DNA from 3 places in the Paenibacillus sp. JT31N11 genome. Region 2 is predicted to be linked to each of the others. Evidence: predicted binding sites of a transcription regulator. Region 2 holds the regulator's gene; each other region holds the start of a gene.
The links. The regulator Rex, encoded in region 2, represses fermentation and respiration genes when NADH is low (regulators of the CRP and FNR family bind a similar motif). The targets are predictions, from matches to a motif close to TTGTGAAATATTTCACAA.

Region 1: AC0YNV_RS00525 (DUF1641 domain-containing protein) is a predicted target of Rex. The motif match lies at 3,113-3,130, and genes of this name have one in related genera.
Region 3: AC0YNV_RS17775 (cytochrome ubiquinol oxidase subunit I) is a predicted target of Rex. The motif match lies at 2,119-2,136, and genes of this name have one in related genera.

Annotation. Positions count from the first base shown of each region.
Region 1 is NZ_JBWDNQ010000001.1:108,518-114,048, reverse strand. Features, by position in the region: gene AC0YNV_RS00540 (TetR/AcrR family transcriptional regulator) at 1-216, shown strand, start outside; gene trhO (oxygen-dependent tRNA uridine(34) hydroxylase TrhO) at 318-1,214, shown strand; gene AC0YNV_RS00530 (NAD(P)/FAD-dependent oxidoreductase) at 1,366-2,544, opposite strand; gene AC0YNV_RS00525 (DUF1641 domain-containing protein) at 2,572-3,006, opposite strand; partial or broken gene AC0YNV_RS00520 (helix-turn-helix transcriptional regulator) at 3,485-3,763, opposite strand; gene AC0YNV_RS00515 (hypothetical protein) at 3,868-4,224, opposite strand; gene AC0YNV_RS00510 (HD domain-containing phosphohydrolase) at 4,380-5,330, opposite strand; gene AC0YNV_RS00505 (DUF342 domain-containing protein) at 5,432-5,531, opposite strand, start outside.
Region 2 is NZ_JBWDNQ010000002.1:352,636-358,166, forward strand. Features, by position in the region: gene AC0YNV_RS09620 (3-hydroxyacyl-CoA dehydrogenase family protein) at 1-22, opposite strand, end outside; gene AC0YNV_RS09625 (AAA family ATPase) at 160-1,686, opposite strand; gene AC0YNV_RS09630 (hypothetical protein) at 1,679-2,215, opposite strand; gene AC0YNV_RS09635 (cell wall elongation regulator TseB-like domain-containing protein) at 2,366-2,851, opposite strand; gene AC0YNV_RS09640 (amidohydrolase) at 2,884-4,185, opposite strand; gene AC0YNV_RS09645 (redox-sensing transcriptional repressor Rex) at 4,166-4,816, opposite strand; gene dinG (ATP-dependent DNA helicase DinG) at 4,813-5,531, opposite strand, start outside.
Region 3 is NZ_JBWDNQ010000004.1:422,865-428,395, reverse strand. Features, by position in the region: gene AC0YNV_RS17785 (flavin reductase family protein) at 1-414, opposite strand, end outside; gene AC0YNV_RS17780 (ring-cleaving dioxygenase) at 514-1,464, opposite strand; gene AC0YNV_RS17775 (cytochrome ubiquinol oxidase subunit I) at 2,381-3,736, shown strand; gene AC0YNV_RS17770 (cytochrome d ubiquinol oxidase subunit II) at 3,733-4,758, shown strand; gene cydS (cytochrome bd oxidase small subunit CydS family protein) at 4,827-4,931, shown strand; gene AC0YNV_RS17760 (hypothetical protein) at 5,076-5,378, shown strand.

The sequences.
Region 1 (5,531 bases), on a different contig from region 2:
GTGAGTTTATTAAATGCTGAAGCTTTTTACGATTTACTGTTGGCTCAGAACGCCATTATTGTAGGGTATGCCAATATGGCAAGCATGCCCGAGGTGCTGCTTAAAGCGATTGACGACCATGAGCTGGAGGGTTTCAGAATAGATTTCAAGAAAAATGCACGGACCGCAATGGATTATTATCTTGTTGGATTATTTGAAAAGCTGAAGAATAATTAAAAAGTCTGGCGACGGTTATAATATTTTTCCGTTTGTTAATCAAGCACGTTATGTTAAAATATATAGAATGTATTTTACAATCAATGAAGCAGGTGAAGAAAGTGAACGGGCAATCCGAGTACAATGTATTATTGTTTTACAAATTTATCGCCTTACCCGATGCGGAACAATTTACGCAGGAGCATCTGGCCTACTGCAGAGAGCTTGGCATCAAGGGACGCATCCTGATAGCTGACGAAGGAATTAATGGAACCTTATCGGGGACGATCGGGCAGACGGAGCAATACATGCATGATCTGCGCCAGAATCCTCATTTTGCTGATATTGTCTTCAAGATCGATGCCGTCGAAGGACATACCTTCCGTAAAATATTTGTCCGCTACAAGAAGGAACTGGTCACCTTCCGCTTCAACGAGGAAGCTATCAACCCTACAGTCCAGAGCGGCAAGCGGCTTGCTCCGAAGCAATTTTATGAATATTTGCAGCGCGATGACGTGATTGTGCTCGATGGCCGCAATGGGTATGAGTATGACCTGGGTCATTTCCGCGGCGCCATCCGTCCGGACATCGAGACCTCAAAGGAGTTTCCCGAATGGATCAGGGAGAACCTGAGCGAGAATAAGCATAAGCCGATTCTGACCTACTGCACCGGCGGCATACGCTGCGAGAAGCTGAGCAGCTTTCTGCTGAAGGAAGGCTTCGAGGACGTTTATCAGCTGGATGGCGGCATCGTCACCTATGGACAGGATGAGGAAGTGAAGGGCAGATTATTCGACGGCAAATGTTATGTGTTCGATGAGCGGATCTCCATTCCGATCAATCATACGGAGGAAGCCAATGTGGTGGGACAATGCCATCATTGCGCCAAGCCCGCCGACCGTTACATCAACTGCGCCAATGATCTCTGCCATCACCAGCATATTATCTGCGACGAATGCGAAACCCTGCACAATCATTATTGCTCCGAGGAATGCAGCTCGTTCTCGCAGGCAATCTAATTTTATAATTTACGGTCAAAATGCAACCAACCACTTACCTTCCCGCTGCAGCCGGGAATAGATAAGTGGTTTTTTTATAAAAAACAGCGCCGATTTCAGGAAGCTGAAATCGGCGCTGCCGGTATGAATAGAAATGTGCCGCTGGTGAATCTTAATAAGCGAGTGAGAACAAGCCGTTGATATGAGCCAGGTAGCGGGCATTGCTCGCTTTTTTCATCAGGGAAGCCGGCGTGCCTTTCAGCTCGATGCCGCTGCCGCCAATGCTGCCGATTCCATCTTTGCGTCCGAGACTCGCCAGAGTACCGGAGAATACCGGATTGAACGTGTCCATGCTGCTGCCGTTGAAGAAAGCTGCGATGTTGGCGCCGGCAAGCTCGCCCATTTGCCAGGCCAGCTGTGCTGTCGGCGGGTAAGGACGGCCCTCGGGACCAAAGACAACCGCACAGTCGCCGGCAAGGAATACTTCCGGATGGGATACGGATTGCAGGAATTCATTGACCGTGGCACGGCCGCGGTTTACTTCTACGCCGCTTTCGGCAACCAACGTGCTGCCTTGAACGCCGCCTGTCCATACCAGCGTGCTCGTATCGATCGTTTGGCCGTCTTTCAGGCTGACAACAGATCCGTTCACTTCTGTGATGGCAAGGCCTGTCAGGAACTTAACGCCGCGCTGCTCAAGGCTTGAAGTTGCACGCGCAATCAGATCGGCCGAGAAAATCGGCAGAATGCTTGGCATAGCCTCAACAAGATACAGCGAAATATCGGCAAAATCTACGCCGTTCTTGCGGCAGATGCCTGGAAGCTCATCCGCCAGCTCGCCCACAAGCTCCACGCCTGTAAGTCCGCCGCCGCCGATAACGAAAGTAGCGTCCGCTTTGTTTTTGGTTTTGCTGTATTCGCGGATGCGGTCTTCAACATGCGCGTAGACGCGGTTGGCGTCCTGTACGGATTTCAGAGTCAGGCTGTTTTCCTGCAGTCCCGGAATACCGAAGTAGTTCGTTTCGCTGCCCAGAGCAAGAACCAGGGAATCATAACGATAGGATTCTCCGCCCTCAAGCTTCACTGAACGGCCTGCGACATCGATTTTTTGAACCGTGCCGACTTTAACGTTGATTTGCTTGCCTTTAAGCAGCTTCTCCAAAGGCAGGGCAACCGCCTTCTCTTCCACATTGCCCGCCGCAAGACGGTGCAGTTCCGTGATGATTTGATGTGAAGGAACACGGTTAATGACTGTGATTGTAGCCTCTTCTGCCGACAGATGCTCACGTGCCGAAAGAGCGCTCAACAAGCCGCCGTAACCGCCGCCCAATATAAGAATATGTTTACTCACGTTCATCCTCCGTTCTGAATGATTAATCTATTCGTCTTTTTTATTTCTTTCGCCCAGAATATCCAGGTAAGCTTGGCTGAAACGAAGCATTTTCTGAAGCTCCGGATCTTTCAGCAGCTTAAGCATGCCAAACAAACCGATGGTTGCTTCGCTTTGCTCAGCGCGGTCATTCGCTTCGATAACGGCAGATGCGTAGCCTTTGACTTTCTTCTCAAGCGGCTTTACCACCTCTTGAAGGCCTCCGACCATATCTTGAATAAGCACGCGGTCCGTTGCCACTTTTGAAGCAAGATCATACGTTTTGGTAAGCAGAGTCATCATTTCGGTAAGCTTCGGCAGTTGTTCCACCAATACCGTTAAGGACTCTTGTACTTCCGGCTTTAGCAGTTGATCCAGCACATCCGGCTTGGCAGCTGCTTGTACTGCGGTAACTTCTGTTTGTTGTACAGTTGTTTCTGACATTTGCACGTTTCCTCCTTCATTCAAATAAATAGTGCCGGCTCGCTGCTGAAAACGGATACTCTTCTAATCAGTCGGAATGTAATAATTTTTCATCTATCAGCCTTCTTAGTGAAAATCTTCACATAGAATCATAGAGGCGCGCCGTATCCAGACTGATGCGAACGACATGGTCACATCTGTATCTATTGTATACCTAAACGACGAATTTTGCATCCCCAAAACAAAATGTCAGATCTTTTGTTTTTATGGCGGATCTGGATTTATTATACGGGATAGTCAGGCTGCTTATTCTACCTCGGCCAATGAGAATTTTTCAACAAGAAAACCGGCTGGGCGCATCTCGCGCTGCCGGTTATTTTTTAACATGAGGGCTATGGTGTTGTTCCTTGCTTATCCCAGATGTAAATTGTAACCGTTTAACATTTGTTGGCTCCTGTTATCGGAATTCATGGATGATGAATAGTGGAGAGAACCGCATTTATTCTTCAGGTACGGCACTTAAAGAATTGCGAAGTCGATTCATATCGCTAACCGGGGGCAGACCGAACATTCGGGCATATTTCCTGCTGAATTGGAAAGGACTTTCATAACCTGCCTGAAAGGCCGCATCCGCAGCTTCCGCGACGTTTCCGTAAGCAGCAGACGGCGGGCCTTCTGCAGTCTTATTTGCTTCTGATACTGCAGGAGACTCATGGCGGTAACTTTCTTTGAAATGCTGATGCAGCGATGACGGGCTCATATTCACAGCCCTTGCCAGCGCTTTTTATTGTCTTTTGCAAACCAACCTTGCCGCTGGCCAAAATCAAATAGAGGACCGCCGGCAATTTTGCCAGGCGGTCCTCTATTTGAATACGGAGCCAATTACAGAGAAAACATGGTGTATACACCTATAGACAGGACAATAACGGAGACAGCGCTGCATAAATAAGTATGCCGCGTCAGATTGGCGCGTTTCCTCCAGGCTAATGCCAGCTGCCTGCAGGCAAAATACATACTGATTATATTGACAAGAAACAGCACGAGAATGAGCACATCCATAATGACGGAGCCGTGGCCTTCCATATCCCGATGCTGCAACTGCATCCCCGCTGTCGCGCCCATTATGAGCGGAGCCAAGGCCCAATGGATCAGATGCAGAATAATGACGCCCGTAACCGAAATAAAAGATAAGGTGGAATATTTCGACTCAAGACCCATTACCCTGATTTTCTGCAGCATTCCATTCCCCCTTTTCACATAAGGCGGCGGCTTGTTCTTCACACTGCGGTTGTCTGAAGCGTCCTATTTGCCGTTATTTTTGTATATTCATTCCTCTCCGATTGCAGAACAACCATATAGGAAGGCCCGTTGAAAAAAAACAGGCAGCCTCCCCGTTATACGATCTGCTCCACATGGACCGATTTGTCTTTGCTTAAATCCAGATACTGGCCTTTCACCTCGACAAGGGGACTCAAGGGATCATTGGCATGAATCAGAATAATATTGCCCCGCTGTCCATTGGAGAGGCAGACCTCGCTGCCAATCAGCATGTCCATGATACGCGCGAGAAAGCATAACGTTATCTCCGGATCGAGCAGCCCATAGGCATTTTGCGACATTTCCAGCAGCACCTGATAGAAAGGAACCTGTTTCTTGTAGACCCGCTTCGAGATCATCGCGTGAAAGACGTCCGCGACGGCTACGATTTTGCTGAAAGGGTCCATCTGCTCTCCCTTGATGCCATGCGGATATCCGCTTCCGTCCTCGCGCTCATGATGCTCCAGAGCCACCAAGGCGTGCCGCTGCGCAAGCCCCGGCGTTTGCCTGATCAGTTCGTACCCGTAAAGCGTATGCTTCTTCATTTCATCAAATTCTTCAGGCGTCAGCTTGCCCGGTTTATTCATGATCGCTTCAGGGACTTTCGCTTTTCCGATATCATGCAGGAAGCCCGCGATGGTCAGATCCAGCAATTCCTCTTCGCCAAGACCCTTCACTTTGCCGATTAAACGGGCAATCAGCGCAACTGCGATAATATGACGGTAGGTATATTCATCATTTTCGCCGAAATAGGTGAAAACCTGCTTTAAATAAATATGGTTGCTCATATCCACAATGATCGGCACCATCGTATTGCGGACATGCGCAAACGGAATCTCATCGAAGTGCCGGACCTGATGAAAGACGTCCTTGATTTCCACAATAGCCGAATTCAGCAGGTGCAGGACCGGAAGATCTTCAATATCCTCTTCCTTCAGCATAATTTGATGTTGAATGAGCCGCTTCAGATTTTTTCGTGTGAGCCGGGAAAAAGCAGGCACAATCAAGGCACCCATTTGGTTGTACATATTTTTATTTACTCTCATGCCTACATATTGATATTGCCGAACAGTCGGAGTCACCAAGATTCCACCACTTTCACGGGGTGCTTAATATAGAAGAAATCAGATTAAGCCTGCATCATGTTATCGATATCAAAGGTTGTATTTTCGACAGACTCCAGAATTTCCTTACTGTAATTCCCGATAGAGACTCTTCCCGAGTGCATT
Region 2 (5,531 bases):
CTACAACACCTATTTTACGCATAATCAATTATGTCATCCTCCGGCAATGCTTCTTTTTCAGGAGCAATTTGTGAGCGTGCCAATCGGTATCATCTTAATTATAACGTTTTTGCGCAAAAAAAGAAGGCGGACCCTAAGTCCGTCTTCTCAATATGAATTTTAGGCCATACTCATCTGGTCCTGTTCATCCGATGCAGCTTCGTTATTCTGAAGCAGGGAGCGGAAGCGATCCCCGCCCAGCGTTTCTTCGGCAACAAGAACATCAAGCGAATGCAGGAAAACCTTCTTATGTTCAGCAAGCATCTGTTTGATCCTGTCCATCTGCTCGTCGAGTATCGATCGGGTAATGGTCGCCCAGCGGTCAGGCGTCATCATGGACCCGTCTATGATGCCAAGCTCAGTCAGACCGGATTCCACCATCGACCGGACAATGCTCATCGCCTGATCAAAGTCGCCCCGCGAGCCGGTGCTGCGGCCGCCATAGAATAACTCTTCCGCCGCAGCCCCGCCCAGCGCGATCATAATTTGACCTTCAAGGAACTCCTGGGTATAGAGGTAATGGTCCTGCTGCGGATTGTGGCGCACATATCCAAGTGCTTGCCCCCTTGGGGACAGCGCTACCTGTGATACACTTCCCGGCCGCACCAGCTCTGCGGCGATGGCGTGCCCAAGCTCATGAAGCGCGACGCGTTCCCGCTCCTCCTTGGTCGACTCGCGGTCCGTTTTCTCGCCCATCATCACTTTATCGATCGCCATCGACAGATGGCGCTGGGAGATAGCTTCGCTCTCCTCGCGCATCGCATAGATCGCCGATTCATTCATAACACTCTCGAGCTGGGCGCCGGAGAAACCAAACGATTCCTCCGCAATCTTCCCCAGATTCACTTCGTCATGCAGCGGCTTGTTGCGGGCATGAATCCGCAGAATATGATCACGGCCCTTCTTGTCGGGCAGATCGACGGTGATATGCCGGTCGAACCGTCCGGGACGAAGCAAGGCGCTGTCCAGCGTTTCCTTGCGGTTCGTCGCTCCTATTAACAGAATACGCGGCTTGTCGGCCGTATGAATGCCATCCATCTCCGTCAGCAGCTGATTCAGCGTCTGGTCGTATTCCTTATGCTGACCTCCGTCGCGTTTGCCGCCGATCACATCAATCTCGTCGATAAAAATAACTGCGCTTCCCTTATCGGCTTTGGCCGCCTTCTGCCTTGCTTCCTTGAACAAATCGCGGATCCGGCTGGCGCCGACACCCACATACATCTCCACGAATTCGGAGCCCGAAGCTGCAACATAGACAGAATCGGTGTAGGTTGCAGCCGCTTTGGCAAGCAGCGTTTTGCCTGTACCGGGAGGCCCTGCAAGCAGGATACCCTTGAGCGGTCTAATTCCGAACTTGGATATCCGCTCTTCCTGCACGAGAAAATCAAGCGCCTCGACGAGCTCCTGCTTGGCCCTTTCCTGACCTCCGATTTCGTCAAAAGAAAGGGGTGCAGCCGCTCTTGGCTTGCCTTTGCGCTCGCCGCCAATCGTTGCCAAATTGCCGCGGGAACGCGCGACATACAACAAACCGATGACCAAAGCCATAAAAAACACAAGAGGAATCATATTCAGACCGACAATAAACTGCAAAAATAAAATCAGAACCGGGAAAAAACCAAGCGCTATTTCCTTGATATAATTACGCATTCGGCCACGCTCCCAACTGCTCCGGCGCTCTCGGCAGGACAACATGCTTCACGGAATCGCCGTCTTTCAACGTGATATATACATTCTCATTATCCATTTCCGAAGCAGCCTGAATGCCGTCGAACTGCTGCTCCGCCTGTTTTAGCGTCTGGGGAATATCCGCATAGTTGCGGTGATCCATCGCCTGGGCAATTCCGAAGAGCATGGAAGACCATACATCATTTAATTTGTCTTGATTGGTGCCCTCCTTAATTTGAAGACGAAGCTCGCGGCTGCCAATAACGGATTTCCCTTCACTGGTGATCTTGTTGTATACCTCCCTGACATCGGCATTCTTGTCCAGCGTCAGTTCAACGGTTACGCTATTTTGATTAATGTCCGGCTTTGCTTCCGTTACGCCGGGGATTTGCGATAGAATCTGTTCAAATGGTTTGACAGTTGCCATATTTCTGTACATATACCAGCCGCCGACAAGCAGGCATGCTGATAATACAGCAGTAATTAAAGTGGGGATCCATTTAATTTTCATGGCATGAAGCCTCCTTTGCCGAACGATATGATATATTTGTATCTATCATCTTTGCTATACGATAGTATATCATATTTTCAACCCGATAGGCATGAGAAAAAACAGGGAATGCTTGGCCCGATTGCGGCTGCATTCCCTGTTACGAGGTGTTTATCCAGAAGACAATGTGTAAGTGATGATGAATGAACCATCTCTGAATTTATAAAAATCATAATAATTATATTGCGCGGAGGCTTCCTTGCTGGAATAAAACACTTCCCAAACCGGCTCTCCACCCAGCATTCCGAGCTTAATATGATAGAGCTCCGCCGCCGGTTTATTTTGCAGAAAACGGGATTTGATCTCCGACTCGGACACGCCTTCTTTGGCTTTGAGCTTGAGCGGCTCCTTCGTCATCCATACATAAGCGTCATCGCCGTCCTGATCCTTTCCTTGCACAACCCAAACAGGCTGATCCCAGACAAACTTGTGTGAATCGGTCGCTTCCTTAAGCCCACCAGCCTTTACCGCCGATGCTTCTATGCTGCGTTCTTCCTCCCAGAGCGAGGATTGCACCGAGCGGTAGTACATGTTCAATCCGACAAGGATCAGAATGACGATTACGATACCAGACAGAAACCACTTGCCCTTGCTCATGACGGACGGGCGCCGTTGACGGTTCCTCCGCATTACCGATGGAGCAGCCTTTCAAAGCTTTGCTGTGCTTCCGCCCGTATTTTAGCCTCATCCATGAGCAGACAAACACCGCCGGAAACCACCTGCCTGCCATTAATCCACACATGCTTCACATCGCGGCCCGATGCGGCATACACCAGATGGGAAACCATATCGGTCTGCGGATAAAAATGCGGCTGTTCCGCGTCAAGCGCGATAAAATCCGCTTTCTTGCCAACCTCGAGCGTACCCAGCTCCTTCTCCTGCCATACGGTCTTCGCGCCGTTCACAGTTCCCAGCTTCAATGCCTCATACGCTGGAATAACGGTGGGATCGCCGGAGATGCCTTTATGAATCAAAGCGGCCAACCGGATTTCGTCGAACAGATCCAGATTATTATTGCTGGCTGCGCTATCGGTCCCCAAGGAAACCGTAACACCTGCCTGAATCAATTCCGGTACGCGTGCTACACCGCTAGCAAGCTTCAGATTGCTGGCCGGATTATGCGATACACCGACATTTTTCGCGGCAAGCAGGGAAATTTCCTCATCCGTCAAATGTACGGCATGCGCAACGAACGACGGACGCGAGAAGAATCCGAGCTTATCCAGATGCTCGACAGGGCGGCAGCCGTATTCATTCACATTCTGCTGCACCTCTGCAGCCGTCTCGGACATATGGGTATGTAACGGGACATCGAGCTCATGCGCCGCATCTATTATGCGTTCAATATAATCGGGAGGACAAGTATAGGGTGCATGCGGGGACATCATAGTGGTGATTCGTCCATCCGCTTTGCCGTTCCAGTCTCTGGCGAAGCTCTTGGCTTCCTCCAGCTTGGCCGTCTGCACATCCGGCGGGCATAAGCCGATAACGCCGCGCGTCAACACCCCTCTGATACCCGATTGCTCCACAACCTCGGCCACGATATTCATCCGGTCGTACATATCCACAAAGGTCGTGGTGCCGGATTTCAACATCTCGATCACGGCAAGGGAAGTACCCCACCGGGTATCCTCATCGATATACTTGCCCTCCATTGGCCACATCTTCTGCTCCAGCCATACCTGGAGATTCTGATCATCCGAGTAGCCGCGCAGCAGCGACATTGCCGCATGACCATGCGTATTTATCAGGCCAGGCATGAAGATGAGGCCGCTTCCGTCCATACGCAGCGCGCCTTCCGGCAGCGGGCTTGGCGGCTGTTCGCCCAGATAAGTGATGAGGTCATTTTCAACCACCATATGCCCCTTCAACACGGGAGCCTTTTCGTTCATTGTCACAAAGGTGCCGTTCTCAATCCATAACCGGTTCATCCGTTTCGTCCCCTTCTTTTTCCAGGTAATAGGCCAAGCTTAGCAGCTCCGTCGTAAAATCGGCATAATGGATACGAACATGCTCCGGGACGCGAAGGATCGTGGGGGCAAAATTCAAAATGCCCTCCACACCGGCTTCCACAAATCCGTCCGCTACATTCTGCGCTTCTGCAGCAGGTACCGTAATGATGCCGATGCGGATATTGCGGGCAACGACGATATCCTTCAACTGATCCATGGGCATGACGACCAGACTGTTGATCGCTACCCCGATCATGGCCGGATTAGCGTCAAAAACAGCGGTAATTTTCATATTATCTTTTAAATACGTATTGTAATTGCACAAAGCCCGACCCAGGTTGCCGGCACCGACAAGTCCGACATTCAGACCTTGGTCGAGCTTGAGGATTTGGCGGATTTTCTCTATCAGATAGGATACATCATAACCGATCCCCTTGCGTCCAAATTCACCGAAGTAGGCGAGATCCTTGCGGATTTGGGCCGGATTCAGATCCAGTTTGTTCCCAAGCTCCTGGGAGGAAACCGTCTGCACGTCCCTCTTGCTCAAATCGCTGAGAACCTGCAAATAAACCGGGAGCCTGCGGACGACTGCTTCGGATATTTTCTTCATGACTTCACCCCTTCTTGACCTACGGACAGCCATTCCCCGATTCGCGGAACGATCTGTTCCAAGTGCATATGCTCAATCTTCGGCCCTGGAAGCGAGTAAAGAAAATACTTGCCATAATACGTATCGATGACCCGTGTATCATAAATCAGGACAATCCCCCGGTCCCGGTTGGTGCGGACCAACCGTCCGAACCCCTGCTTGAAACGGATAACCGCCTGGGGAATGGACAGTTTCATGAATGGATTCTGCTTCTGCTCCTGCAGCAGCTCCGATTTGGCTTCAACGAGCGGATGATTGGGTGGTTGAAAAGGCAGCCTCACAATAGCCAGGCAGGTGAGCGCATCGCCGGGAATATCAACCCCTTCCCAGAAGCTGCTCGTTCCCAGCAGCACCGATGCCGCCTGCTGCTGAAATCTGCGCGTAAGCTTGCTGCGGTTCCCGCTGTCAATTCCCTGTCCGAGCAGTTGAATTCCGCTTGGAGCCAGCAATTCCTTGAGCGGATCATAGACCTGGCGCAGCATCCGGTAGGAGGTAAACAAAACCAGCATTCTCCCTTTTGTCTGGATAGCGGCTTCGGCCAATGATTTGATCAGCATTTCATTAAACAGCGGATCACCCGCCGCTCCCTTCAATACGGGAAAATTGCGCGGAATGATGACCAGCGCCTGATCCCGGTAATTAAATGGAGATGGCAGCTGAACCGTTTTAAGCCGTC
Region 3 (5,531 bases), on a different contig from region 2:
TTCAAGAACACATTCCATCCGAAACTTTGACTCTGCAATCCCCGGAACCTTAACCGCTTCACTGTCGCTCGGCGTTAGCCCTGCAAGCACCACTTCACTTTCGTCAGGAGGCAAAGTCGCTGCGGTCTGATTAATATGTTCGACATTGGCCTCGTCAACGATGTGAACAACAAGCTCGCCCGTAGTAATGGCGTTTCGTGCCGTATCCTTCATCTCGCCATTCTTGCGCTGCACCGATAAGGATAAAAGCGGAGGACTGCTGGAAACGATTGAAAAATAGCTGAATGGCGCGCCATTCAATATCCCTTGCTCCGACAGCGTGGTAACGAATGCAATCGGGCGCGGAACGACGCTGCCGATGAGAAGCTTATAATTATCCCTGTCGCTTTGCACTTCCGGATCTATAGAAATCATATCGTTCCTCCTGATAAACACAATATACGGATATGCTGCCCTGGTTCAGAAAATCGTAAAGCTCTTTGTTCGGAAAATAAGATTCTCCTCTCATTCCCTTCATTGCCTGACCTCCTTCAGTTCACGGACTTGGATCGGATCCAGCTTCGCTTCGAGCTGCGCGCGGCGGGGTTCGAACCAGGATGGAAGCATCAATTTTTCTCCCAGAAATTCTGCATCCTCATCTCTGGAAAATCCCGGTGGATCCGTAGCGATCTCGAACAGGATCCCTCCGGCTTCCCGGAAATAAATCGCATTGAAATACTGACGGTCTTTAATTTCAGTCGGTTGGTAACCGGATTGAAGCACATGGTTTTGCCATTTTACATGCTCGTCAAAATCTTTGGCCCGCCAAGCAATATGGTGTACTGTACCGGCGCCGCCGGCTCCCAACTCCATATTGGTTACCGCCACGTCAATGAGGTTTCCAACATCAGCTGACGTTTGAAAACGCGCATAACCTTGATCCTCACCGACTTTCTTCATGCCAAGAATATGCTCCAGGGCGTCCATTGTTTTTGCCGGGTCGATACTAAAGAGGACGGCTCCGCCAAATCCTTTGATCGCTTTATCGGTGGGAACCCCGCCGAATGACCATTCGCTATTCGATCCTTCCGCCCGTTCCACGATTTCCAGCCGAAGCCCTTCCTTATCCGCGAACTGAAGATACTGCTCGGAGAATCTGAAAGCCTTCGTCACCGAGATGCCAAAGCGCTTAAGCCGATCTTCCCAGAAGCCGAGTGCGCCTGCCGGAACAACAAATGTGGTAATCCCCACTTGTCCGCCGCCAACCCGTCCCTTCCTGGAAGTGGGCCACGGGAAGAAGGTGATGATTGTGCCAGGGCTGCCGGCCTTGTTGCCGAAGTACAAATGATACACCTCCGGGGCGTCGAAGTTAATGGTTTTCTTCACAAGCCGAAGGCCAAGAATGCCTGCGTAAAAATCGACGTTCTCCTGCGGATTTCTTGCAAAAGCCGTAATATGGTGAATTCCTGTTGTTTGTAACGACATCATTAATCACTCCTATATGATTCGAATTTTTGTTTGCGGATTAAAATCATTTATTTTCATGTTCATTATCTTATTTTTAAGATATATGGCGGTGTTCGACTCTGCTGCCCGCTTTGGGCCCATTTACCCATTCTCTTCAGTGTATCAGTAGTTTCGTGCTTTCATCTAAGGTAAAAGTCTTCATTCGTGCCATACCTGCATGCACGAATAGCTTAAGTGATGTTTCGTGTTTTTCATCCAATTGTGTTGGCCCCGAAATCCGCCTCCTTTAATCTTTATTTTAAATATCTTTAATTAAAGATAATATATTTCCCGTATGATGTCAACCGTTTTTCTATTTCAGCGTATAGCCAGCATAACGTGAGATTTGCCGGATCTCCTAAACAAGTCAGTTGAAATTATAAACTTTTATTCCGAAAGACTGTATCGAACCCGTCACTCTCTTCATGACTCGGATGACCCTCAACCTCTATAATATTTGGTTCATGGTTTATGCAGTCGATTTTCGACGATCGAGTCCGGACTGACACGGTAGCTCTTAGCGAGTTCTTTCAGCCACTCCTACGACTTCTAGTCGGGAGCAGACGCTTATGACACCACACAACCTTCATTCAACACTTTGACAACAATTAGTCAACCACTGGTCACAATTCATTGTGAAAATAATCACAAATCAGCTTATACTATAAATATAAGTCAATTGGATCACTAAGGAAGAAGGGATACCTATGGTTGACAAGGATCAGAATAAATCGGGCGAACGTATAGCAAAACAGGAGAAACGCTTAATCATATTATGCATCGCTGTAGCGTTCATAATGCTGCTCGCTTTATCCCGGCGCATATTTTAAAACGAAATTGAATATGGGGCTGCAATTATTCATTTTATTTCATTATCAACAGGAGGGATTCAACCATGCTGCTTAGCGGATACGATCCGGTCATGTACAGCCGAATACTAACATCATTCACCCTCGCTTTTCACATTATTTATGCGACGGTCGGCGTCGGGGTGCCGCTTATGATCGCACTTGCGGAGTGGATCGGTATCAGACGCAATGACGCTCACTACCTGCTCCTGGCCAGACGTTGGGCGCGCGGGTTCGTCATCACCGTGGCAGTCGGCGTTGTGACGGGAACTGCTATCGGACTGCAGCTCAGTCTGCTCTGGCCCAGCTTCATGCGCGTAGCCGGCCAATCCATCGCGCTGCCGCTGTTTATGGAGACCTTCGCTTTCTTCTTCGAAGCGATTTTTCTTGGAATCTACCTGTACACCTGGGACCGCTTCAAGAATAAAATGGTTCACTTCTGGCTGCTCGTGCCTGTTGTGATCGGATCATCCGCATCGGCGTTCTTCATTACAGTCGTCAATGCATTCATGAATGCGCCAGCCGGCGTAACGGTCGTAGATGGCGCGATTACCGATATTTCACCGTTCGGGGCAATGTTGAGCCCGGCTATGCCGACCAAAGTCTCGCATGTCCTGATCACTGCTTACACGACATGCGCCTTCGCGCTTGCCGCCATTGCCGCTTTTTCGCTGCTGAAGGGCCGCAATCACGTCTATCACAAAAAAGCGCTGAAGATGACGATGGTATCCGCCTTTGTTTTCCTTATCGGCAGCGCAGTCATTGGCGATTTATCCGGTAAATACCTGGCGAACTACCAGCCGGAGAAGCTGGCCGCCATGGAATGGCATTTTGAAACCTCTTCGCAGGCCCCCCTTGTGCTCGGCGGTATCCTGGATGCGAATAATAACATTAAATACGGGCTGAAAATCCCCTATGCCCTCAGTATATTGGCTCATGGACTGCCTAACGCGGAAGTTACGGGGCTTAACGATATTCCCGATGACGAGGAGCCGCCGCTGTGGATCCATTATCTGTTTGATATCAAAATGGGCTTTGTCGCCTTGATGGTTCTGATCTCGGTTGTATTCATGCTGGTGCTGTGGCGCAAACGCCATCTTGCTTACACGAACAAATGGCTGCTGCGCGCCATTGTGCTTGCCGCCCCGGTCTCGATGCTGACGATCGAGCATGGCTGGATATTCGCAGAGGTTGGACGCCAGCCATGGATTCTGCATGGCATCATGAAGACCTCCGAAGGCGCCACAACCTCGGATCATGTGGATACGATGCTGATCGTGTTCACCGCCTTGTACGCTGTGCTCGGCTTCACCTCCGTGCGTGTGCTGATCAAGATGTTCAAAAGCAATCATGTGGAGGATGAAATGAAAGCCAGAGGGATTGAGGAGGGCGATGGACAATGAGTTATGAAGTGCTTGGCATATCCGTACTCTGGGTCTTTCTGTTCGGCTATCTCATTGTGGCCTCCATCGACTTCGGCGCCGGATTCTTCAGCTATTACAGCACGATTACGGGGAAACGCCATCTGATCCAAAACATCATTGAACGGTACTTGTCGCCGGTGTGGGAAGTAACCAACGTCTTTCTCGTCTTCTTCTTCGTCGGCATCGTCGGCTTCTTCCCGGATACCGCCTATTATTACGGAACCGCCTTGCTGGTTCCCGGGAGCGTTGCGATTGTGCTGCTGGCTGTCCGCGGCGCTTATTATGCCTTCAGCGCTTACGGCTCCAAGAAGAATAACCGCTTCTATATCATGCTTTACGGAGCAAGCGGCCTGCTTATACCGGCGGCATTATCTACCGTGATGACCATTTCCGAGGGCGGCTACATCGCTGTCGATGCCAATGGCAAGGTCAGCTTCCTGTTCAGCAGGCTGCTCACCAGCAGCTACTCCTGGACTGTCGTACTGCTGGCTCTCGTAAGTGTGCTGTATATCTCGGCAATGTTCCTGAGCTACTATGCCAATCGCGCGAATGACCGCAATGCTTTTGAAGTGGTGCGCAAGTATGCGCTCGCCTGGAGCGGACCGACCATATTAAGCAGCCTGCTTGTTTTTTTCGCAATCCGCAATCACAATCCGGAGCATTTCCGGCAGATGCAGTCCTATGCCTGGATGTTTGTCCTGTCATTCGCCTGCTTTCTGATTGCCGTCTATCTGTTATATACACGCAAAAGATTGGGTCTTTCCTTTATCTTCGTCATGCTGCAGTTTGGGTTCGCATTCTTCGGGTACGGAGCAGCACATTTGCCTTATATATTATATCCTTACTTAACCATCTACGATAATTTCACAAGCGAGCCCATGGCCCTTGCTCTGATTGCCGTATTTATTCTTGGACTGCTGCTGCTGATTCCATCCCTATACCTGCTCATGCGGCTGTTCCTGTTCGATGCCAAGTACGTTCAGGGCAAACGGGGAAAATAAAAATAGTGTAAAACTTAGCCTATGCTTTCGATGCAGTTTTACTCCGTAAAACTTTAGGAGGGAATCATATGGAGGATTTTTTGATATTCGTCGCCCCATTTCTTGTTGTTGCCTTCGCGATCGTATTTATCTTCTGGCTGTTCGGGAGAAAGCCGAAGCAACCAGACCAGTGATTTTCGCATAGCAGCCTTACAGGACTCTATACCAGCTCATGGCAGCGGATAGAGTCCTGTTTCTATGGAAGGTCAAAAGCAATTGTGGATTGGCCGCTGCTTTCGTTATAATGGGATCATCTGTTTCACTAGGAGAGTGTGCTCATGAACAGCAAAGAAATAGAACAATGGGTTGCAGCGAACTATCAGCGGGACGAACAGATGATGGTGGACGCCTTCGCCCAATGGTGCATCAATCATGATCTTGATCCTGTGGAATTATACATACGCGCCTATCCGAATCAAGCGGCTAACGAGGCTTTGAACCAGGCCGTCTCCTTGTCCCTCCCGAAGGAAGAAGCCCCTGTGATCGATGATGATGCCCTGCTTCATATTTTAATGGTGTTTGATAATGAAGAGCTTGGTTTTGTCGTAAGCGGGGAAATCGCCAAGCGCAAGAAACGCTGACTTTGTCCATAACGAGGAATGCAGCCCTTTATCATTGATCAAATCAGTCCAGAATGAAGCTCCTTCAATTAAGGTGTCACATATGAAAAAAGAGCTGAGCCGTTGAGAAATAACGGTTCAGCTCTTTTTGATTTACTTCACAAATCCGGACAA